DNA from 2 places in the Mesorhizobium sp. W050 genome. Region 1 is predicted to be linked to the other one. Evidence: riboswitches for the same ligand, from Rfam matches in the RefSeq annotation. Region 1 holds a riboswitch; the other holds the start of a gene.
What was found. Region 1 has a riboswitch for S-adenosylmethionine ahead of ACYG9Y_RS21240 (O-succinylhomoserine sulfhydrylase). Riboswitches for the same ligand answer to the same signal wherever they lie in the genome.
Positions count from the first base shown of each region.

Region 2: linked by a shared signal. The riboswitch ahead of metX (homoserine O-acetyltransferase MetX) and the one ahead of ACYG9Y_RS21240 (O-succinylhomoserine sulfhydrylase) in region 1 are both predicted to bind S-adenosylmethionine.

Region 1 is NZ_JBTTIH010000001.1:4,389,170-4,401,248, reverse strand. It holds gene ACYG9Y_RS21270 (GcrA family cell cycle regulator) at 1-19, opposite strand, end outside; gene ACYG9Y_RS21265 (aspartate aminotransferase family protein) at 378-1,577, shown strand; gene argF (ornithine carbamoyltransferase) at 1,596-2,522, shown strand; gene ACYG9Y_RS21255 (Hsp33 family molecular chaperone) at 2,616-3,647, shown strand; gene apaG (Co2+/Mg2+ efflux protein ApaG) at 3,833-4,225, opposite strand; gene ACYG9Y_RS21245 (ceramide glucosyltransferase) at 4,448-5,599, shown strand; gene ACYG9Y_RS21240 (O-succinylhomoserine sulfhydrylase) at 5,611-6,801, opposite strand; SAM riboswitch at 6,859-6,936, opposite strand; gene ACYG9Y_RS21235 (2'-deoxycytidine 5'-triphosphate deaminase) at 7,077-8,171, shown strand; gene ACYG9Y_RS21230 (ABC transporter substrate-binding protein) at 8,273-9,043, shown strand; gene araD1 (AraD1 family protein) at 9,218-10,213, opposite strand; gene mmsB (multiple monosaccharide ABC transporter permease) at 10,417-11,703, opposite strand; gene mmsA (multiple monosaccharide ABC transporter ATP-binding protein) at 11,700-12,079, opposite strand, start outside.
Region 2 is NZ_JBTTIH010000001.1:5,937,748-5,949,826, forward strand. It holds gene ACYG9Y_RS28755 (cupin domain-containing protein) at 1-12, opposite strand, end outside; gene gloB (hydroxyacylglutathione hydrolase) at 33-800, opposite strand; gene ACYG9Y_RS28765 (class I SAM-dependent methyltransferase) at 919-1,701, shown strand; gene ACYG9Y_RS28770 (ABC transporter ATP-binding protein/permease) at 1,839-3,659, shown strand; gene ACYG9Y_RS28775 (DUF1194 domain-containing protein) at 3,724-4,512, shown strand; gene ACYG9Y_RS28780 (glycosyltransferase family 2 protein) at 4,564-5,499, opposite strand; gene ACYG9Y_RS28785 (DUF1330 domain-containing protein) at 5,747-6,067, shown strand; gene metW (methionine biosynthesis protein MetW) at 6,075-6,689, opposite strand; gene metX (homoserine O-acetyltransferase MetX) at 6,686-7,855, opposite strand; SAM riboswitch at 7,916-7,993, opposite strand; gene hisC (histidinol-phosphate transaminase) at 8,120-9,229, shown strand; gene ACYG9Y_RS28805 (prephenate/arogenate dehydrogenase family protein) at 9,234-10,169, shown strand; gene ACYG9Y_RS28810 (sugar kinase) at 10,177-11,100, opposite strand; gene ACYG9Y_RS28815 (DUF2125 domain-containing protein) at 11,225-12,079, opposite strand, start outside.

The DNA of each region.
Region 1 (12,079 bases):
GCTCGTCAGTCCAGTTCATGAGACCGCGCTCCTGCTAAGTGTGCGGCAGCCGGAATCCATTCCCGACCCGGCAATCTTTGCCGGGGCAGACACCACATATATTAGGTGATTAGGTCCGCCGCACGAAATCTAGTTATTTCCCGACTACAATTACCTCATGTGTTGACTCGGTGACAAGAGTCCCAGGTGCAACACGAATCGGTTTTTTAGGTTTTCCCCAACTTGCCCGGTCGCTTATGAGCCGGCGTCTCGTCGGGAGCTTGCCGCGCGCCTCTGCGCGACGTTTTCGTTGACTTCATGGCCGAAAAACACGATAAGCCGCAAAGGCCGCCGCTTTGGCGGCTTTTTTGATTTTTCCGGTACCGGAGACGCATATAATGAGCGGTTCGGCGCTTTACGAGACCTTTGCCCGCGCCCCTTTGGCCTTCGACCATGGCGAAGGCACCTGGCTGGTTACCGACAAGGGCGAGCGATATCTCGATTTCGCTGGCGGCATCGCGGTCAATTCGTTGGGCCACAGCCATCCGCATCTGGTCTCGGCGCTGACCGAACAGGCGGCCAAGCTCTGGCACGTCTCCAATCTCTACGAGATCCCGGGGCAGGCCCGGCTCGGCGAGCGGCTGGCTGACGCCACCTTCGCCGATAAGGTGTTCTTCACCAATTCCGGCGCCGAGGCGCTCGAATGCGCGATCAAGACGGCGCGGCGCTACCAGTTCGTCAAGGGCCATCCCGAGCGCTTCCGGGTCATTACCTTCGAAGGCGCCTTCCACGGCCGCACGCTGGCGACCATCGCCGCCGGCGGCCAGTACAAATATCTAGAAGGCTTCGGCCCCAAGGTCGAAGGCTTCGACCAGGTCGGCTTCGACGACATCGACGCCGCCGAGAAGGCGATCACACCAGAGACCGCCGCGATCCTGATCGAACCGGTACAGGGCGAGGGCGGCATCCGCCCGGTGCCGACGCAATCCTTGAAGCGGCTGCGGCAGCTCTGCGACCAGCATGGCCTGCTGCTGATCTTCGATGAGGTCCAGTGCGGTATCGGTCGCACCGGCAAGCTGTTCGCGCATGAATGGACCGGCGTGACGCCCGACATCATGGCGATTGCGAAGGGCATTGGCGGCGGCTTTCCGATGGGCGCGTGCCTCGCCACCGACGACGCTGCCGTCGGCATGACGGCAGGCGTGCATGGCACCACTTTCGGCGGCAATCCGCTGGCCATGGCAGTCGGCAACGCTGTGCTCGACGTCGTGCTGGAAGACGGCTTCCTCGAAGACGTCCAGCGCAAGGCATTGCTGATGAAGCAGGGCCTGGCGGCGGTCGCCGACGAATTTCCCGATGTCATCGAAGGCATCAGGGGCAGCGGCCTGATGCTTGGCCTGAAATGCGCCATGCCCAACACCAAGGTCAACATGGCGCTGCGCGACCAGCATCTGCTGGCGGTGCCGGCAGGCGACAACGTCATTCGTCTGCTGCCGCCGCTGACCGTCACCGACGCCGAGATCGGCGAAGCGCTCGATCGCATCCGCGCCGGCGCCAAGGGCCTGACCGACGCCATCGCCGCGGCCGCCGCGAAGTAATCCCGAGAACCATTCCCGATGAGCCTTCGCCATTTCACCGATCTTTCCGCCGTTTCCGAAGGCGATCTGCGCCTGATGCTGGACGATGCGGTGGTGCGCAAGGCGCGCCTCAAGGCCGGCGAACGGACCAAACCGCTCGAAGGCAAGGTGCTGGCCATGATCTTCGACAAGCCGTCGACGCGCACGCGCGTGTCCTTCGACGTCGGCATGCGACAGCTCGGCGGCGAGACCATCATGCTGACCGGGACCGAAATGCAGCTCGGCCGCTCCGAGACCATCGCCGACACCGCCAAGGTGCTGTCGCGCTATGTCGACGCCATCATGATCCGCACCACGTCGCATGAGCGGCTGCTCGAGCTGACCGAGAATGCCACGATTCCGGTCATCAACGGGCTGACCGACGACACCCATCCCTGTCAGCTGATGGCCGACATCATGACCTTCGAGGAGCATCGCGGTCCGGTTGCCGGCAAGACCATCGCCTGGACCGGCGACGGCAACAACGTGCTGCATTCGCTGCTCGAAGCTTCGGCGCGGTTCCGCTTCAACCTGAACGTCGCAGTGCCGGAAGGCAGCGAGCCGGCGCAAAAGCATATCGACTGGTCGAAGACCAATGGCGGCAAGCTGCACTTCACCCGCTCGCCCGAAGAGGCCGTCGACCAAGCCGACTGCATCGTCACCGACTGCTGGGTGTCGATGGGCCAGGAACACCGCGCCCGCGGCCATAATGTCTTCTCGCCCTATCAGGTCAATGCGGCGCTGATGGCGAGGGCCAAGCCCGACGCCCTGTTCATGCACTGCCTGCCGGCGCATCGCGGCGAGGAAGTCACCGACGAGGTCATCGACGGTCCGCATTCGGTGGTCTTCGACGAAGCCGAGAACCGGCTCCACGCCCAGAAGGCGGTTTTGGCCTGGTGTCTGGGCGCTTGTTCTCCAGGCGCTTGATCTCCAAGCGCTTGATCCGGGGCGGCGCGATGCCTATTTGCGCCGCATCACGCAAATCAAGCGCGTTTGGACGCATGCACCCCTCCGGGCCGCATGGCCGCGCCCTGGAGCTTTGTAATGTTGGAAACGCATCAAGTGACTGAACATCACCCCAAACTCGGCGAGTTCGGCTATGCCGGCGACGATCATGTCGTGCCCTTCGAGGTCGGCCCGCTCGACGTGCGCGGCCGCACCGTGCAGCTCGGGCCGATGCTCGACGCCATCCTCAACCGTCATGACTATCCCGAGCCGGTCGCCCGCCTGCTGGCGGAAGCCTGTGTGCTGACGGTGCTGCTCGGCACTTCGCTCAAATTTGAAGGCAAGTTCATCCTGCAGACCCGCACCGACGGGCCTGTCGACATGCTGGTCGCGGATTTCTCCACGCCCTCGGCATTGCGCGCCTATGCGCGCTTCGATGCCGACCGGCTGGAGGCCCTGGTGGCCGCAGGCCAGACCTCGCAGCAGACGCTGCTGGGCAGCGGCGTTTTGGCGCTGACCATCGACCAGGGCGCGCACACGCAGCGCTATCAGGGCATCGTCCAGCTCGACGGCGAGACGCTGGAAGACGCCGCGCGCACCTATTTCCGCCAGTCGGAGCAGATCCCGACCGACCTCAGGCTGTCGGTGGCCAAGCTGCTGACGCCCGGCCCCGGCGGTGCGCGCGAGCAGTGGCGCGCCGGCGGTATCCTGGCGCAGTTCCTGCCGCAGTCGCCCGAGCGCATGCGCGTGCCCGACATTTCGGGAGGCGACGGCGATCCGCGCGACGTGATGAACGAGCCGGCCGACAATTCTTGGCGCGAGCTGGTGGCGCTGCTCGGCACCATCGAGCCGACCGAGCTGATCGACCCGACCATCGGCGCCGAGCGGCTGCTCTACAGGCTGTTCCACGAACATGGCGTGCGCGTCTTCGGCGGCGTGCCGGTCGCCGACCAGTGCTCCTGCTCAAGGGACAAGATACGCGGCATCCTCGAGGGGTTTTCCGCGCAGGAGATCAAGGACAGCACCGAAGATGGCGGCATCCACGTCGCCTGCGAGTTCTGCTCGAAGCAGTACGACTTCGACCCGGCGGAATTCGCAGCTCAGTGAAGTCTTTTCCTTCTCCCCGTTCACGGGGAGAAGGTGCCCGAAGGGCGGATGAGGGGCAGCGCGAACTTTGGTGAATGGCCGCGCATAGCCAGGTCATGTGCGTGGAAGATAACCTCATGAGTCTGGCGCTGCCCCTCATTGCCCTGCCGGGCATTTCTCCCCGTATAGTGACGGGGAGAAAACCCCTAATTCACCGTCCGTCGGGTCCCCGGCAGATCCAGCGAAAACGCGGGAATAGCGACGTCGAACGTCTCGCCCTTTTTGTTGCGCATGGTGTAGTGGCCGACCATGAAGCCGGAGGGCGTCGAGAGCGGGCAGCCTGACGTGTATTGATAGCTGTCGCCGGGATTGAGCTCAGGCTGGTCGCCGACCACGCCGGCGCCGCGCACTTCCTCGACCCGGCCGCTGCCGTCGGTGATGTGCCAGTAACGCGACATAAGCTGCACGAAATCGTCCGACTGGTTGTCGATCGTGACCTGGTAGCCCCAGACATAACGGTTCTCCGCCGGGTCCGAGCGGTCCTCCAGGTAGAACGGTCTGACCTGCACTTCGATGTTGCGCGTGACGGCGCGATACATGGGCTGCTCCGGTTGCGCAGCAGGGAACATTTGTCGCGCCATGCGGTTTGATACGCGCAGAGCGGCATGTCCTGCCAGCCTCAAAGCGCAGGTGCCGACAAACAATGTCATTTAAGTGACACATGACAATGTTGGTGTGCGCAAACCTTGCCGGCGACTCAAGGCCCATCTGTCGACTGACAAAGCAGCCGCGAGCGGCCTTTCCGGAGTGACCAGATCTCGATGGAACCAGCTCTCACAGCCGCCTTCGCTTCCTCCGCTTTGCTTCTTTCCAATCTCGCCAGCATCCTGCTTGCATCGTCGAAGCTGAAAGCGCGCCGTCTCATCCCTCCGCCGTCCAACGAGCAGCCACCGGTCTCGATCGTCGTGCCGTCGCGCGGCGTGGAGCCGTTCACACAAGAGACGCTGCAGCGAGCTTTCTCGCTCGACTGGCCGCGCTACGAACTGATCTTCTGCGTCGCTCACGCCGACGATCCCGTCGTCAAACTGATAAACAGGGCGATCGTCCTGTTTCCCAACGTGCCGGCCCGGCTGCTGATCGGCGACGACCGCGTCAGCAGCAACCCGAAGCTCAACAACTGCGTCAAGGGCTGGGAAGCGGCGCACTACCATTGGGTGATTCTCGCGGATTCCAACGTGCTGATGCCTAGGGATTACGTCCAGCACATGATGGCGGCCTGGCGGACCAATACCGGGCTTATCTGCTCGACGCCGATCGGCTCTCGGCCGGATGGCTTTTGGGCCGAGGTCGAATGCGCGTTCCTCAACACGCTGCAGGCGCGCTGGCAATATGCCGGCGAGGCGCTCGGTCTCGGCTTTGCCCAGGGCAAGAGCATGCTGTGGAACAAGCCGATGCTCGATACCAGTGGCGGTATCCGCGCGCTGGCCGCCGAGATCGCCGAGGATGCTGCTGCAACCAAGCTGGTCAACGGACTGGGCCTGCGCGTCAATCTCGTTGCCTCGCCTTTCGAGCAACCACTGGGGCAGCGCCGACTTCCCGACATCTGGTCGCGTCAGGCGCGCTGGGCGCGGTTGCGCCGCGTCACCTTCCCGCTGTTTTTCGCACCCGAGATCCTGACCGGCGTCGCCGTGCCGTTGGCGTTGGCGCTGGTGGCGGCCGCAAGTGCCGGCATCAGCCTGCCGGCCACGGTGTTGGCCGTGCTGACGGCGGCCTACATTCCCGAATGCGCGCTGGCCGCGGCCAAGGGCTGGCATCTGTCGCTGCGCATGGTCCCGGCGATGATGGTCCGCGACATGATGCTTCCCGCCATCTGGGCGCGCGGCTGGCTGAGCGGCGCCGTCGACTGGCGCGGCAACACCATGACCATCGGCACCAAGACGGCCGAACTGGAAGAGGTTTCGTCGGGAGCGTGACGCCTCGCGGCCTACCCGGCTGCCTTCAGCGCCTGCGCAACGTCCTCCAGCAGATCGTCCGTATCCTCAAGACCGACCGACAGCCTGAGCGTTCCCGGCCCGATGCCAAGCTCGGCGCGAGCTTCGTCGCTGAGGTTCTTGTGCGTGGTGGTCGCCGGATGGGTGATCAGGCTCTTGGCGTCGCCGAGATTGTTGGAGATCAGCACGATGTCGAGCGCGTTCTGCAAGGCGAAGGCCGCCTGCTTGCCGCCCTTGACGTCGACGCAGATCAGCGTCGATCCGCCCGTCATCTGCTTCTTGACGATGTCGGCCTGCGGGTGGTCGGCGCGGCCGGGATAGATGACGCGGGCGATTTCCGGCCGTCCTGCCAGGAAATCCGCGATCTTGGCCGCGCTTTCCGTCTGCTGGCGCACCCGAACCGGCAGCGTCTCCAGGCCCTTGAGCAGCGTCCAGGCGTTGAACGGCGACAGGCTCGGGCCGGTGTGGCGGAAATAGTCGTGCAAATTCTCGTCGATCCATTTCTTGTCCGACAGGATGATGCCGCCGAGACAGCGTCCCTGGCCGTCAATGTGCTTGGTCGCGGAGTAGACGACGATATGGGCGCCGAGCTGCAAGGGCTTCTGCTGCAAGGGCGTGGCAAAGACATTGTCGACGATCAGCCTGGCGCCGATCGAGGTGGCGAGCGCCGCCACCGCTGCGATGTCGACCACTTCCAGCGTCGGATTGGTCGGGCTTTCCAGGAAGAACAGTTTCGTGTTCGGCCGCACCGCCTTTTCCCAGTTGGCGATGTCGGTGCCGTCGACCAGCGTTGCCTCGATGCCGTATTTCGGCGCCAGCGTCTCCACCACCCAGCGGCAGGAGCCGAACAGCGCGCGCGCCGCAACGATATGGTCGCCGGCCTTGGCGCTGCACAGGAGCGCTGCCGTCACCGCCGCCATGCCGGACGCCGTGGCGCGCGCATCTTCGGCACCCTCCAGCGCGCACATGCGCTTTTCGAACATGTCGACGGTAGGGTTGGCATAGCGCGAATAGATGAAGCCCGGCTCCTCGCCCTTGAAACGGGCCTCGGCAGCCTGCGCCGTCTCGTAGACATAGCCTTGGGTGAGGTACATCGCTTCGGACGTCTCGCCGAACTGGGAACGCAGCGTTCCCCCGTGCACGAGTGCGGTCTGAGGTTTCCAGTTACGCTTCTTGGTGCTCATCGCTTTTGTTCCAGACACAAAAAAACCGGCCGCGAAAGTCGCAACCGGTCCATATGGCCTTGCGGCCCGACGGTCCTTTAGCGACTTGTTTAACGTGGCTGCAAGCCGACCGGCCAAATCACCACGGGATAACGACTCTTTAGACCTCACCTGCGCTTGCGTCAATTGCCGGCTTCATTAAGAGGTTTGTACCAGGCAGGTTCCGCAATAATATCCAGCGGTTTTGCGGCAAGAACCTGCCACAAAGAGACCGACCTTGGAGCGGAGCCAGCCTTTTGCGGCAGACAGGCATTCTTCCCGATCAGGACATTTCCGCGCTGTTTCAGTCCGGCGCGCTGGAGTCGCCGCGCGCGCTCGATGTCGACCAGGTGCAGCCGGCGAGCCTCGATCTGAGGCTCGGCGACAAGGCTTTTCGCGTGCGCGCCTCCTTCCTGCCGGGTCCCGATCATCTGGTGGCCGACAAGCTTCACCGGCTGAAATTGCATGAGTTCAGTCTCGCCGAGGGCGCGGTGCTGGAAACCGGCTGCGTCTACATCGTGCCGCTGCTCGAAAGCCTGGCGCTGCCCGCAAACGTGTCGGCCTCGGCCAACCCGAAGAGCTCGACAGGCCGGCTCGACATCTTCACCCGGGTGATGACCGATCGCGGCCATGAGTTCGACAAGATCGCCGCCGGCTATCACGGGCCGCTTTATCTTGAAGTCAGTCCGCGCACCTTCCCGATCGTCGTACGCGCCGGATCGAGACTGTCGCAGATCCGCTTTCGCACCGGCAACGCGCTGTTGTCGGAGGCAGAGCTGAACGAATTGCACCGCGCCGAGATGCTGGTGGCGACCGAGCCGCCCAACATTTCCGGCGGCGGCATTGCGCTGTCGATCGATCTTGACGGCGACCAGAACGGCCTGGTCGGCTATCGCGGCAAGCATCACACCGGCTTGGTCGATGTCGACAAGCGCGCCGCCCAGGATGCCGTCGATTTCTGGGAGCCGCTCTATAAGAGCGGCGCCGGCGAACTGGTGCTCGACCCGGACGAGTTCTACATCCTGGTCAGCCGCGAAGCCGTGCACGTGCCGCCGCTCTACGCCGCCGAGATGACGCCCTTCGATCCGCTGGTTGGCGAATTCCGTGTTCACTATGCCGGCTTCTTCGATCCGGGCTTCGGCCATTCGGCCTCAGGCGGCACCGGCAGCCGGGCGGTGCTCGAAGTGCGCAGCCACGAAGTGCCGTTCATCCTCGACCACGGCCAGATCGTCGGCCGGCTGGTCTACGAACACATGCTGAAGCGGCCGCAGGCGCTTTACGGCACCGATCTCGGCTCGAACTACCAGGCGCAAGGCCTCAAGCTCTCCAAGCATTTCCGCCCCGCCGGCTGAACCTTCGATCACCGTCAGGCAAAATACTTGCCTGCGCTGCCTCACCATGCTTGGCTGCCTTTCGGAGGCCGGCAAGAGAACGGCGCGCAAGGGGAACCAAAATGCAGATTTCAAGATGGATCATATCGGCAGCGAGCGCTGCCATGCTGGTGATATCGGCCGGCTCGCTGGCTGAGGCGCAGGAGAAATTGAAGATCGGCACCGAGGGCGCTTATCCGCCCTTCAACACCATCACCGCGGACGGCAAGATCGAGGGCTTCGACATCGACATTGCCAATGCGCTGTGTGCGCAGATGAAGGTCGAGTGCGAGATCGTCACCCAGGACTGGGACGGCATCATCCCGGCGCTGCAGGCGAAAAAGTTCGACGCCATCATCGCCTCGATGAGCATCACCGAGGAGCGCAAGAAACAGGTCGCCTTCACCAACAAATACTACACGACGCCGCTGGCGCTGGTGGCGCCGAAGGACAGCGATCTCACTACCACCGAACCGGCAGCCCTTGCCGGCAAGACGGTGGGCGCGCAGGCCTCGACCACTCAGGCCGACTATGCGCAGGACGCCTACGGCAAGGCCGGCGCCGAGGCGAAACTCTACCCCACCCAGGAAGAGGCGATCACCGACCTGCAGAACGGCCGTCTCGACGCCGTCATCTCCGACAAGTTCGTGCTGATGGACTGGCTGAAGAAGGCGAGCGAAGGCTGCTGCAAGCTTGTCGGCGACGTCAAGGGCACCGAGACGCAAGCCGGCATCGCTGTCCGCCTGGAAGACACGGCGCTGCGCGACAAGCTGAATGCGGCGATAGACGCCATCGTCGCCGACGGCACTTACAAGAAGATCCAGGCCAAGTATTTCGATTTCGATATTTATTGAGGTTGGAACTGCCAAATCTCCCCCTTGAGGGGGAGATGGCCGGCAGGCCAGAGGGGGTCGCTGCGCGTAGAATGCCAGCGCCTCTCAGCCGCGGAAGACTTTAGCGCTCCACGCGCAACGACCCCCTCTGTCGCCTTCGGCGACATCTCCCCCTCAAGGAGGGAGATTACGCTCTCAAAGCGCCTTCACCGCCACCTTCACCGGCTGCTCAATCTCCAGCGGGTTGCGCAGCGGCAGGCCGAAATCCCCGGCCTCGATCTCGAACACGTCGCCGGCCTGAGTCTTGATGCCGTCGGCAAAGGACAGCGTCGCCGTGCCGAACATGTGCACATGCACGTCGCCCGGCTGGCGGAAGGCCGAATATTTGAAGTGGTGATGTTCGAGATTGGCGATTGTGTGCGACATGTTCGCTTCGCCCGACAGGAACGGCTTTTCCCACAGCAAATTGCTGTCGCGATAGATTCGCGATGAGCCCCTGACGTCGGCCGGCAGGTCGCCGATCAGGATTTCCGGCCCGAACGAGGCGTTGCGCAGTTTGGAATGTGCCAGGAACAGATAGTTCACCCGCTCGGTAACATGATCGGAAAACTCGTTCGACAGCGTGAAGCCGACGCGGAACGGCGCGCCGTCGTCGCCGATGACATAGATGCCGGCGATTTCCGGCTCCTCGCCGGCGTCCTGCGCGAAGGCCGGCGACATCAGTGCGGCGCCCGGCGCCACCGCCATGGTGCCGTTGCCCTTGTAGAACCATTCCGGCTGCACGCCGGTCTGGCCCTTGGCCGGCTTGCCGCCTTCGAGCCCCATGCGGAACATCTTCATGGAATCGGTAAGCTGCTCCCCGCCGCCATCGCTGAGCTTCTTGTGCATGGAATCGCGTGTCGCCGCCGAGCCGAGATGGGTCAGGCCGGTGCCGGTCAGATGCAGATGCGCGGGATCGGGATGATTGATCGGCGACACCAGCCGGCCCTTCTTGTAGACGGCGTCGAGGTCTATCGCTTCACCGAACCCCTTGCGTTCGATCAGCGCGGCGAGGCCCGTTCCGGTGCGCGCGGCTTCCATGGCCAGCGAATAGACGCTGCGGGCGCCGTTGATGATCCTGGTCTTGCCGCCGCCATTGCGGGCGACGACGCGGATGGTCTCGGCGTCGTCGAGGATCTGGGAGATCAGCATGATTAAATCCTCTCTCATGTGCTTGGCCTTGGATGCCTCTTGGCAAACCTTGACCTGCGCGGCTCGGACCTAGCCGCGCCACGGGTTGAACTCTTCGTCCGGATTGCGCTCGCGAGCTACATCCTTCAGGGGGACTTCTTATGCCGACAATTTGCCGGCTGCGCCGCGATCGTATGCCTCCTGCTTGCCTCGCCTGAAGCTTGTCAGGCCTTGTTCTTGTTGTAGACGTCGAAGATGACGGCGCCGAGCAGCACCAGGCCTTTGACCACCTGCTGCCAGTCGACATTGACGCCCATGATCGACATGCCGTTGTTCATCACGCCCATGATGAAGCCGCCGACGACCGCCCCGATGACCTGGCCGACGCCGCCCATCGCCGAGGCGCCGCCGATGAACACTGCGGCGATGACGTCGAGCTCCGAGCCGAGACCCGCCGCCGGCACCGCCTGGCCGAGACGAGCCGCGATGATCAGGCCGCCAAGCGCCGACAGCACGCCCATATTGATGAACACCATCAGCGTCAGCCGCTCGGTGTTGATGCCCGACAGCTGCGCCGCCTTGGGATTGCCGCCCATGGCGTAGATGCGCCTCCCGATGGTCATGCGCTTGGTGACGAAGACGAACAGCGTGATCAGCACGCCCATGACCAGCAGCACCACGGGCAGGCCGCGGTAGCTGGCAAACTCATAGACCAGGAACAGCGCCAGCGCGCTGGCGACCAGCGTCTTGACGACGAACAGGGTGAAGGGCTCGGCCTCATAACCATGGCGTTCTCGTTTGCGCCGGGTGCGGACCCCGAAATAGGCATAGGCGAGCACGGCGATCAGCCCCAGCACGACCGTCGTCATGTGCAGGGTCACGCCGCTGCCCATGATGGTCTTGCCGGCTGCGTTCACGACCGGCGGGACGAGCGTCAGTGGGCCGATCACATCCGGGATGAAGCCGGAGCTGAGCATCTTGAAGTCGTCGGGAAGCGGACCAACCGACGAGCCGCCGCCAAGCAAGGCCTGGCAAATGCCGCGGAAGATCAGCATGCCGGCCAGCGTGACAATGAAGCTCGGTATCCGGTGATAGGCGATCCAATACCCTTGCGCGGCGCCGATCAGGCCACCCGCGACCAGGCAGACGATCGAAACCACCAGCGGATTGCTCAGCGGTCCGAGCTGCCAGATGACCATCATGTTTGCCGCCAGCGCGCCGATGAAACCGGCGACCGATCCGACGCTGAGGTCGATATAGCCCGATACGATCACCAGCAGCATACCCAGCGCCATCACGATGATGAAGGAGTTCTGCTGCACCAGATTGCTGAGGTTGACCGGCTTGAACAACGTCCCCGACGTGGTGAACTGGAAGAACAGCATGATGACGATCAGGGCTATGATCAGTCCGTATTCGCGCAAATTCGTCGCCAGCGCCGAGACGGCGATGCGCGGGCGCTGTTCGTCAGCGACGTTGCCCTGCGGGGCGGGGGCGCTTTCGGTGCTCATGCTGCTTTTCCTTCTCCCCGGACGATGGCGCGCATTATCTTTTCCTGGCTTGCTTCCGCCGCCGGCATTTCGCCCACCATGCGCCCTTCGTTCATGACGTAGATGCGGTCGGTAATCCCTAGCAATTCCGGCATTTCCGACGAGATGACCACGATCGCCTTACCCTCCGAGGCAAGGCGCGCGATGATCGTGTAGATTTCATACTTGGCGCCGACATCGATGCCGCGTGTCGGCTCGTCGAGGATCAGCACGTCAGGATCGGCAAACAGCCATTTCGACAGCACCACCTTCTGCTGGTTGCCGCCGGAAAGATTGCCGGTCATCTGATAGACGCTTGACGCACGGATATTGGTCTTCTTGCGATAGTCGTTGGCGA
Region 2 (12,079 bases), 1.5 Mb from region 1:
GGCGCTGGTCATGGCTGATCCCGGAACGATGCTCAGAAATTGTCCTTGCGCTTGCGGATTTCCGCGAACACTTCGGCGTCGGAGGCCTCCTCCATACCGAGATGCTTGCGGATCGCCGGGTCGTGCCAGCGCAGGAACGGATTGGTCGACAATTCCTCGCCGATCGTGGTCGGCAGCGTCGCCTTGTTGTCGGCGCGCAGGGTCTCGATCTTGGCGGCGCGTTCTTTCAGCGCCGAATTGGTCGGGTCGACGGTCAACGCAAAGCGGGCGTTCGAAAGCGTATACTCATGGCCGCAATAGATGACCGTGTCCGCCGGGAGTGCGGCGAGCTTCTTCAGCGACTCATACATCACCGGCGGCTTGCATTCGAACAGCCGGCCGCAGCCGAGCGCGAACAAAGTGTCGGCGGTGAACGCCACTTTCGAGGCCGGAAAATGATAGGAGACATGGCCCGCAGTGTGGCCGGGCGTGGCGATGACATCGATCCGCTCGCCGCCGAGATGGACGACCGAGCCTTGCCCGACGGTCTCGTCGATGCCGGGGATCTTTTCCTTTTCAGCCTCCGGTCCGACGATGCGCAGCTTGAAGCGCTCCTTCAGCGCCAGATTGGCCTCGACATGGTCGACATGGTGGTGGGTGGTCAGGATCATCGTCGGCTTCCAGCCGGTACGCTCGATCGCGGCAATGATCGGCGCTTCTTCGGGCGCGTCGATAATGGCGGTCTCGCCGCTTTTCGGGTCATGCACCAGCACGCCGAAATTGTCGCTGCGGCACATGAACTGTTCGATTTCGACGGGCATTGGCATCTCTCCATCTGTTGGCGCAGACATAGGGCGCTTGGCCGCCGATGTCACTCTAGCTTTGCAGAACGTGCCGGCTTTGTTGAACTTGGGCGGCATCGCAGCTACCGTCCCGCGCATGCATTCCGATATCGTCGATCTCCGCTCCTTCTATTCGACCACGCTCGGCCGCCTGGCTGAACGCTCGATCACCATGGCGCTGTCCTCAATATGGGCAACAGTGCCCAATGAGCGGCTGGTCGGGCTCGGCTATACCTTGCCGTGGCTGGAGCGGTTCGGCACCGATGCCGAGCGGGTGTTTGCCTTCATGCCTGCTACGCAAGGCGCCGTCGTCTGGCCGGCGAACGGGCCGACGGCTACGGCGCTGGTCTTCGACGAGGAATTGCCGCTGGTCGATTCCTGCATCGACCGCATGCTGCTCGTGCATTCGCTCGAACATGTCGAAAACCCGCGCGAGACGCTGAACGAGATCTGGCGGGTGCTGTCGCCGGCAGGGCGCGTCGTCATCGTCGTGCCCAACCGGCGCGGTGTCTGGGCGCGGTTCGAGCACACGCCGTTCGGCAATGGCCGGCCGTTCTCGCGCGGCCAGCTGACAGAATTGCTGCGCGAGGCGAATTTCACACCGGCTTCCTGGTCCGACGCGCTGTTCTTCCCGCCATCGCCGCGGCGCTTCATGATGCGGTTCCACAATGTGCTGGAGCGCGCCGGCCGGCGGTTCTGGCCGATCTTTTCCGGCGTCATCGTGGTCGAGGCGCAGAAGCGGCTCTATCAGGGCGTGCCGGTCGCGCAGCGCGCCTCGCGCCGTGTCTTCGTGCCGGTACTGTCACCGCACGGTGCGACGCGGCTTGGCCGCCGGGCGGAAGGGGTGACATCGACGACGCGTCAGGTGACACCTTCGTGATCATCATGAAAACTGGTGTTGCGTGGGTTTTTCCCACCTACCTGTCGCAGATGCATTCGCGGTCCGTTTGAGCGGCGGATGCCTTCAAGTATCTCCATCTGGTTTCAGCAACGCTTCTGAACGCAAGGACCTCGTGCATGGCTGATCAACCGGACAAGTCCGCCACCGCTCAGCCGGTAACCGTCGAAGCCAGCAGCCTGCGCGATCAGGTGGCGACGATCAAACGGGCGCTGATAGGCTCACCGGTGCGCAAGTGGCTGGTCTGGACGTCGGTCGGCATTATGGCGGTCATCGTCGCGACGTCGATCGGCCAGGTTCTGCTCAACCGCTGGAACCAGCCTTTCTACGATGCGCTGGCGCGTCGCGACATGGCGGCCTTCCTGCATCAGCTGATGATCTTTGCCGTGATTGCCGGCACGCTGCTGCTGCTCAACATCGCTCAGACCTGGCTCAACCAGATGATCCGGCTGAAGCTGCGCGAGGCGCTGACGCTCGACCTGATCGACCAATGGATGCGGCCGGCGCGGGCCTTCCGGCTCGCCAATGCCGGCGCCATCGGCGTCAATCCCGACCAGCGCATGCAGCAGGATGCCGCGCATCTGTCCGATCTGTCGACGGACCTCGGCGTCGGCCTGCTGCAATCCTTCATCCTGCTGGTGTCGTTCGTCGGCGTGCTTTGGCAACTCTCGTCGGGCTTCGTCTTCCACATCAACGGCTGGTCGCTGGCGATACCGGGCTACATGGTCTGGGCCGCGTTCCTCTATGCCGGCATCGCCTCCTGGCTGAGTTGGCTGGTCGGGCGGCCGCTGATCCGCCTCAACAGCGACCGCTACACCCGCGAGGCCGAGCTGCGTTCCGGGATGGTGCGCGTCAACGAGAATGTCGACGCCATCGCGCTCTATCACGGCGAAGCCGATGCCAAGAGACGGCTCGAAATCGACCTTGGCACGGTGCTGGGCGCGATGCGAAACATCTACAAAGCGCAAATCAACCTTTCCTGGGTGACCGATACCTATGGCTGGATCACCGTGGTGGCGCCGATCCTTGTGGCATCGCCGGTCTATTTTTCAGGCGATATCAGCTTTGGCGGGTTGATGATGGCGGTCGGCGCCTTCAACCAGGTGCACTCGTCGCTGCGCTGGTTCATCAACAATATCGGCGGCATAGCCGACTGGCGCGCCACGCTGATGCGCGTTGCCGACTTCCGCATCGCGCTCGATGAAACCGATGTGCTGCACGACAAGGAAAAGCGCATCGAATTCGGCGACAACGCCAATGGCAGCCTGACCTTCGAGAAGCTCCAAGTGGCCTCGCCGGAGGGCTGCACCAAACTTTCAGACAGCCATGTCGAGATCCATCCCGGCGAGCGCGTCATGATCACCGGCGACCCAGGCGCCGGCAAGACATTGTTCTTCCGCGCCATTGCCGGCCTTTGGCCCTGGGGCAGCGGGCGGATCGGCTTGCCGGCCGGAGAAACGCCGATTTTCGTGCCGCGTGTTCCGTATTTTCCTGCCGGCACGTTACGCGAAGTGCTGCATCCGAATGGCTCGGCGCCGGCTGGCGATGCTGATTTTGGGGCGGTACTGGCCGAGGTCGGGCTCGAGCGGCTGTCATCCTCGCTCGACCGTTCCGCACGGTGGGAGCGTGAACTCAACGATGACGAACAGCGGTCGCTGGCCTTCGCCAGGCTGGCCTTGCGGCAGCCGAAATGGGTGATCATCGACGAAGCGATGGACGCGTTCGATGGTCCTTCGCTGCGAAGGGTACTGTCCATGCTGGAGAAACGCCTGCCGGAGACCGCGATCCTCAACATCGGGCGCGGACTGCACAATGGTCATTTCTTTCCACGCGCATTGAACATCGTGAAGGATACGGGTGCTGCGCCACTGAAACCCGCCCGAGTCAGGACCGGCGCCATCGACCCGCCGCCGAAAGCGGCCGTGCGGCGAAAGAAGTAGAAGGGGCTTTATTTCGCCGCGATCGCGGCGAAGATTCACGGGTCGAAACATCCGTGGTGCGGCCATGCTCGATGCGCTCGGCCTGCTTGCCTGCCTTGCCTGCACCACGCCCGTGGCTGCCCCGGCCGTTGCCGTGGATGTTGAACTGGTGCTGGCCGTCGACATCTCCCAGTCGATGGACGAGAGGGAGTTCGCGCTGCAGCGCGCTGGCTATGTCGAGGCGCTCAGGCATCCCGATTTCATCAAGGCCGTGCGCTCGGGAACCACCGGGCGCATCGCGCTTGCCTATTTCGAATGGGCGGGCGTCGTGCGCGAGGATGGCGTCATCGCTTGGCAGGTGATCGACAGCGCAGAGAGCGCCAACGCCTTCGCCGACAGAATAGAAGCGCGGCCGTTCCGCAGCTTTCGCGGCACCTCGATTTCCGGTGCGCTTGCCTTCGGCGCCGGGCTGTTCGAGGGCACGGGGTTCGATGCGCCACGCAGCGTCATCGACATTTCCGGCGACGGTCCCAACAACACCGGGCTGCCCGTCGCCACGACACGCGATGCGGCGGTGGCCAAGGGCATCGTCATCAACGGCCTGCCGATCCTGATCAGCCCGTCGCCGACGTTCAGCCATCTCGACCAGTATTATGACGACTGCGTCACCGGTGGGCCAGGCTCCTTCGTGTTGCCGATCTATGCGGCCTCGGAATTCGCCACCGCCATACGCCGCAAGCTGATCCTGGAGGTGAGCGGCATCGCCGATGCGACCGTGGTCCCGATCGATGCCGCCGCACCCATGGACTGCCTGCAGGGCGAACGCGACCGGCGGCTATATTCCGACCCATATCTGCCGGAACTCGACAAATGAGGTTTGAGGCAGTTCGGAGGGGAAAGCCGCTGCGCGGCTTGTCGGCAAACTTCAGGCCGGCCGTGCACCGTATTTGTCGCGAAATTCGGCATAGAGATCGCGGCGCCAGCGCCGGCCGCCGACATAGCCACGCAACAGCTGCGGCAGCGAATAGCCAAGCGCCTTCGACGACCGGTTGGCCATATAGCCGGAGAACGCCTGCGAAACCCTGCCCTTGAGTGCATCGGCGATGAGCTGCCGGGCGATCATGTAAGGCGGAATGTAGGGGTAGCGGTCGGCGATATAGGGGTGCTTGTCGATCAAGCTCGCATAGGCTTCGACATAGCCGTCCCGGCGACCGGAGATCGAATTCTCCGAGTTGTACTTTTTCCAGTCGATCACTTCGGACAGCTGCGCGCCGCTGCGACGGGCAAAGCGCAGCAACAATTCGCGATCCTGCATGCGCGTGACGTCACTGTCGTAGCCGCCGATGGCCAGCAGCGACTCGCGCCGGGCGGTGATTGCCGACCCGGCAATGAAGATGGTCTGCGCGACAAGGGCCCGCTCCAGCGAGTCGCGGCTCAGCAGCGCCTCGCGGTTGACGCAGTTGGTGCGGCGATTGCCCTTCAGCGACACGAAGGAACTGATCAGCACTTCGAGTGAGGGATTGTTGTCGAACTGCTCCAGCGTCCGCGCCAGGCGATCCGGCAAATAGACGTCGTCGGAATCGAGGAATGTCACCACCGGCGCCTGCGCCCGCTCGATGCCGGCATTGCGGGCGGCATTGGCGCCGCGCCATTTCGAGCCAACATAGATCAGCCGTGGATCGCGGATTTCGGCAAGTGCGGCTGCCGTACCGTCGGTCGAGCCGTCATCGACGACAATGTGTTCGAACCGGGGAAAATTCTGCGCCAGCACGCTCTCCACGGCGCGCACCACCTTGCTGCGGCGATTGTGCGTCGGTGTGATCACCGAGATCAGCGGAGCGAGGTCGGTTGCCTTGGACATGTTGCTTCGATTGTGCCCCGAAATGCCTGGAGGCCGGAGGTTTTGATGGTCGCCGTCCAAGCCTTACCCCGGGATGGCATTCGATTCGACGCTACAAAAAACCAGCGGCAATGTCATCACAAACTGTTGAGCCAGGACGCCGTAAGCCGGCCGATTACCCCAGACGTAATCGACCGATGGCCATCATGTCTGCAGATTGCGCCAACGAAGCCGGTCGTCGGGCTTCGATCTCACAGGGAGTTCAGCCGTGGCCGCCTACGCCGTCGCCCATATGCGTCAAGTCACAATGGGCCCGCAGATTGTCGAGTATCTGCAGAGGATCGACGCCACATTGGAGCCGTTCGGCGGCTGCTTCCTTGTCCACGGCGGCGACATGGACGTGGTCGAAAACGAATGGCCCGGGCATCTGATCGTCATCGAGTTTCCGGACAGGGCGCATGCGTGGGGCTGGTACGATTCATCAGCCTATCGGGAGATTCTGGCCTTGCGCACCGACAACTCCCACGCCGATGTGATCATCGCCGATGGCGTTCAGCACCCGCACAAGGCGACGGACGTGCTGGAATAGGGGCAAACTACCGCTTCAGCAAGAACACCGCTTGCTGGCCGAAGAAATTCCAGAACCACCATGGCATCGACAGTCCGATCTTCTGGCCGTTGCCGTCGAGCGCGGTGGCTTTCTCGACCGAAGCGCCGAGTTCCTCGACCAGATTGACGAAGTCGCGGATGGTGCAGAAATGGATGTTGGGCGTGTCGTACCAGGAATAGGGCAGGTCCGCGGTCACCGGCATCCGGCCATTGACGAACAGCGACAGCCGCACCCGCCAGTGGCCGAAATTGGGGAAGGAGACGATGGCGCGGTTGCCGATTCGCAGCAGCTCGTCGAGCACCAGCTTCGGGTTGCGGGTCGCCTGCAGCGTCTGAGACAGGACGACGAAGTCAAAACCCTTGTCTGGATAGAATTCGAGGTCGGTATCGGCATCGCCCTGGATGACCGAGAGACCGCGCGCCACGCATTCATTGACGCCGCGCTGTGACAGCTCCAGCCCGCGGCCGTCGACCTGCTTGGTCTCCTGCAGGAGTTCGAGCAGCAGGCCGTCGCCGGAGCCGACATCGAGCACCCGCGACTGCGGCGGTATCAGGTTGGCCACGACTTCGAGGTCGACGCGCTGGCTGCCATTGACGCTCATGAGGCGAGCCCCCTTGCGCGGGCCGCCGAGCCGATGAAGCCCTTGATGGCGGCAAACAGTTCGGGTTCATCGAGCAGGAAGGCATCATGGCCGCGGTCGGTGTCGATCTCGACGAAGGAGACGGAGGCGCCGGCGGCGTTGAGCGCATGCACGATCGAGCGGCTCTCCTCGGTCGGGAACAGCCAGTCCGAGGTGAAGGACACCAGGCAGAAGCGGGTCTTGGTCCCGGCAAAGGCATCTGCCAACCGGCCGCCATGGTCGGCGGCGAGGTCGAAATAATCCATCGAACGGGTCATGTAGAGGTAGGAGTTGGCGTCGAAGCGGTCGACGAATGTCATGCCCTGGTGGCGCAGATAGCTTTCGATCTGGAAATCTGCGTCGAAACCGAAGGTCAGCGCTTCGCGGTCCTGCAGATTGCGGCCGAATTTCCGATGCAGGGCGGCTTCCGACAGATAGGTGATGTGGGCGGCCATGCGCGCCACGGCGAGCCCCTTTTCCGGGCGCTTGCCGTGCTCGAAATATTTGCCGCCATGCCAGTCCGGATCGGCCATGACGGCCTGCCGGCCGACCTCGTGGAAGGCGATGTTCTGCGAGGAATGGCGTGCGCCTGTGGCGATCGGCAGGGCCGAGAAGACGCGCTCGGAATAGCACGATGCCCATTCCAGCACCTGCATGCCGCCCATCGAGCCGCCGAGCACGCAAAACAGCTTTTCGATGCCGAAATGGTCGACCAGCATCAGTTGCGCCCGCACCATGTCGCGGATGGTGATGATTGGCAGGTCGAGGCCGTAGGGCTTGCCGGTGGCGGGATTGGTCGAGGCCGGACCCGTGGAGCCGAGGCAGCCGCCGATGACGTTGGAGCAAATGACGAAGAAGCGGTTGGTGTCGATGATCTTGCCGGGACCGATCAGCACTTCCCACCAGCCGGGCTTGCCGGTCACCGGATTGGTGCTGGCGACATGCTGGTCGCCGGTCAGCGCGTGGCAGACCAGGATGGCGTTGGTGCGGGCATCGTTGAGGGCGCCATATGTCTGGTAGGCGATCTGGAACGGCGACAAAAGCGTGCCGGCGTCGAGCTTCAGCGGCTTGTCAGGGCCAAAACGCAACACAGGGCTCGACGGGTTGTCGGCCTCGTTGTTGGTTTTTGTAGCGCGGAGCGCGGCCATGTGACTCTCCTTGCCCGCCGTCAGGCAATAAAAAACCGGCAGTGCGATCGCAAAGCCGGTTACGTCACGCAAACGGCCCTTTAGCGAGTTGTTTAACGTGGCTGCAAGCCGACCGGCCAAATCACCACGGAACTGTTGCGTTCTTCTAGAACTCGTGCGGCCCGGCGTCAACGGCCAGCTATTGCCCGCCTCTCGACATTCGCGGCTACGGCTTGTATTTCCGCTGCGGCCTCCGGACGGAGGCATTCTCGATGGATTTGCGACATGGACAAGACAGCGGACAAGGCACGGCCGACGCCCCGCGCGGGCATTATGGACATCGACGCCTATGTGCCGGGCAAGAGCACGGCACCGGCCGGCGTCGCCAAGGTCCATAAATTGTCGTCGAACGAGAACCCGCTCGGCCCGTCGCCGAAGGCGATCGAGGCCGCGCGCGAAGTGGCTGGCAAGCTCGATGTCTATCCCGACGGCACCGCCCGCCGGCTGCGCGAGGCGATCGCCGAGGTGCATGGCCTCAACCCGGCAAACATCATCTGCTCCAACGGTTCCGACGAGATTTTGGGCCTGCTGGCGCAGACCTATCTGGCGCCAGGCGATGAGGCGATTTTTACCGAACATGCCTTCATGGTCTACAAGATCTACATTCAGTCGGCGGGGGCCAAGCCGGTTGCTGTGAAGGAAACCGAGGAGCGCGCCGACGTCGACGCGATCCTGGCCGCGGTGACGCCGCGGACCAAAATCATCTTCCTCGCCAATCCCAACAATCCGACCGGCACCTATCTGCCGTTCCAGGAGGTCCGCCGCCTGCATTCCACGCTCCCGGGCAACGTGCTTCTGGTGCTCGACGCGGCCTATGCCGAATATGTCAGGCGCAATGACTACGAGGCCGGCATCGAGCTGGCGGGCAGCGCACAGAATGTGGTCATGACCCGCACCTTCTCCAAGCTCGGCCTTGGCGGCGCGCGCATCGGCTGGATGTATGGCCCACTGCACATCGTCGATGCCATCAACCGTATCCGCGGCCCTTTCAACGTTAACGCAACAGCGATCGAGGCCGGCATTGCCGCCATCCGCGACCGCGCCCATGTCGAGCGCAGTTCGTTGCACAACGAGACCTGGCTTACCTGGCTGAATGAAGAGCTGACGAAGCTTGGGCTCAGGGTGACGCCCAGCGTCGGCAATTTCGTCCTCATCCACTTTCCCGACGACAAGAAGCATTCGGCTGAGGCGGCGGACGACTACCTCACCCAGGGCGGCTATATATTGCGGCGCGTTACCGGCTATGGCTTTCCCAATGCGCTGCGCATGAGCGTCGGCACCGAAGAAGCCAATCGCGGCGTTATCGACGCCCTCACGACGTTCCTGAAAAGCTGAAACAATGACATCACCGATGTTTGAAAAGATCGCGCTGGTCGGCATCGGCCTGATCGGCTCGTCGCTGGCCCGCGTTATCCGCCGCGAGGGCCTGGCCCGCCATGTCGCCATCGCGACGCGCAGCCCGGCCACGCTGGCGCGGGCGAAGGAGCTCGGTCTTGGCGAGAGCTACACCACCGGCGCCAGGGAAGCGGTCCGCGACGCCGACCTGATCATCGTCTCGGTGCCTGTGGGATCGTCGGGCGAGGTGGCGCAAGAGATCGCGCCGGGGCTGAAAAAGGGCGCCATCCTCACCGATGTCGGTTCGACCAAGGCCTCCGTCATTGCGCAAATGCAGCCCTATGTACCGGACGGCGTGCACTTTATTCCGGGGCACCCGCTGGCAGGTACGGAGAAATCGGGCCCGGATGCGGGTTTCGCCGACCTGTTCGAAAACCGCTGGTGCATCTTCACGCCGCTGCCGGGAACCGATCCGGCCGCGCTGGAAAAGCTGTCGGAATTCTGGCGGCGCTGCGGCTCCAACATCGACTCGATGGACCCGCAGCATCATGACATGACGCTGGCCATCGTTTCGCATCTTCCGCACATCATTGCCTACAACATCGTCGGCACGGCCGACGATCTGGAATCGGTGACCAAGTCGGAAGTGATCAAATATTCGGCTTCCGGTTTCCGCGACTTCACCCGTCTGGCCGCCTCCGACCCGACCATGTGGCGCGACGTGTGCCTGCACAACAAGGATGCCATCCTGGAAATGCTGGCGCGCTTTTCGGAGGACCTCGCCTCGCTGCAGCGGGCGATCCGCTGGGGCGACGGCGACAAGCTGTTCGACCTGTTCACCCGCACCCGGGCCGTTCGCCGTTCGATCATCGAGGCCGGCCAGGATATCGACGTGCCGGATTTCGGCCGGCAGGCGGTCGAGCACCCGGTGAAAAGTTAAATCTGTTTCAGACGGGCCAGGTCGCCGCGACCATGGCCATTGTCTCGGCCCGGTCCGGCGCGCCCAGCCGGCCGCCGAAGCGCTGGCATTTGAGCGCGGCCGCCGCGCTGGCAAAGCGCAACGCGTGCTCGACCGACATGGCCTCAGCAAGTCCAACGGCAAAGGCGCCGTGGAAAACGTCGCCGGCGGCCAGCGTGTCGACCGCCTTGACCTTCGGCGCCGCGATGTGGCGCACGCATCCGGCGGACCGGTCATGCCACCAGCTTCCCGAGGCGCCGCCGGTCACCGCCACGAAGGCGTCTGTGCGGCTGGCGAGGTCGGCGCAGGCGGTTTCGGGATCCAGCGCGTGGCCGCAGACAATGCGTGCAGCCGTCTCCGAAGCGACGATGTGCGACGCCAGCGGCAACAGATGCTCCAGCACCTCCAGCGGCGCCGTGTCGGCGTCGAGGATTGCCGGGCAACCGGCGTCGCGCGCGGCGGTCAAGGCAAGAGCGGCGGCGCCCGGCCAGCGCACATCGACCAGCACGGCATCGAAGCCGGAAAGATCGGCGACAGGCACCGCCTCGGGGTCGGCCTGCGCCTTTGGGTCGTAGAAGGGCACGATGATGCGCTCGCCATGAGCGTCGACCAGGATCGCGGCCAGCGCCGAGCGGGCGCCTTCGACGCGGCGGACAAAGCCGCAATCGACGCCCTCGGCCTCGATGCCGGCCAGCAATTGGTCGCCGACGGCATCGTCACCTGCACTTGCCCACAGGAACACCTCGGCGCCGAGACGGCGGGCGGCGCAGGCAGCACTTGTCGCCATGCCCGAGGCGATCTGGATGCCGTCCGAGGCGATGAACTTGCCCTGATGCGTGGGCAGGGTTTCGACGCGCAGGATGGTATCCAGCGTCAGCGCGCCAACGCTCAGCAGTTTCACCGGTCGGTTCATGCGTCGGCTTGCTCGAGCATGATCTCTCCCCAAAAGCCGTTCCCGCTCTTTGCGATCATGCTCTATCTCTTTGTTTTAACGGAATTCCGGACGGAAAACCGCTCACACTTTTCTTGGAATTGCTCTAATCGAGCGGCTTGATCTTGCCCAGCGGAATGAAGCCGAGCGAGACCTTGCCCTTCACCACCTTGAGCGGCATCGACGGTTCGTTGCCGAGCAGCGCCAGACCGGCAAAGCCTTGCTCGATCTGGCTCTTCTGCTCGGGGATTGCGGTGGCGAGGATTGCCGCCACGGCTTTGGGATCCTGCAGCTTGATCGTCAGGTCGGCATTGACCAGGCCGTTGGCGTCGACCGACACCGGGCCGGAGACGGTGATGCGCGCGGTTCCCGACGACAGATCGAGCTTGTGGATGTCGGCCGCCTGGCCGCGCAGGCTCCTGGCCTGCGTCTTCATCAGCGCGACGCCGTTCTTCAGCGTCGCGTCGCCGCTGCCGTCGAGCGGCGGCAGCACGCGCCCGCCGATCGCGTCGGCGTCGATCTCAAGATCGGTGAAGCTGCCGACGTAGCCGATGTCCTGGCCGTCGGGCCGCAACTCGCCCGCCGCGGTTCCGGCGCTGAACAGTGAAACCGGATCAGTGTCGTCGGCCGGATCCGTCTGGCCGGACAAGCTCTCCGCCTGCAGCGAAATGCTCCGGGGCAGGGGCCAGAAGAGCTTGGCATTGGCCTGCAGATTGTCCCAGTCGATCCATAGCGGCGCCATCCCCGGCACCGAGGTGCGCAGCGGCCCACGCAACTCGGCGGCAGGCGACAAAGGCCGGATGAGCTCTGCAACGAAGTTGAAGCTGCCTGCCGAGGCGGCAACGTTCCTGGCGTCGTCCTCGTAAGCCAGATTGTCACAGGAGATGGCAAAACTCAGGGGGTAGCCGCTGACGGTGAGGTTGGCGCAGCCGGCCTCGATGCCTTTGTCCTTGAGCGAGGC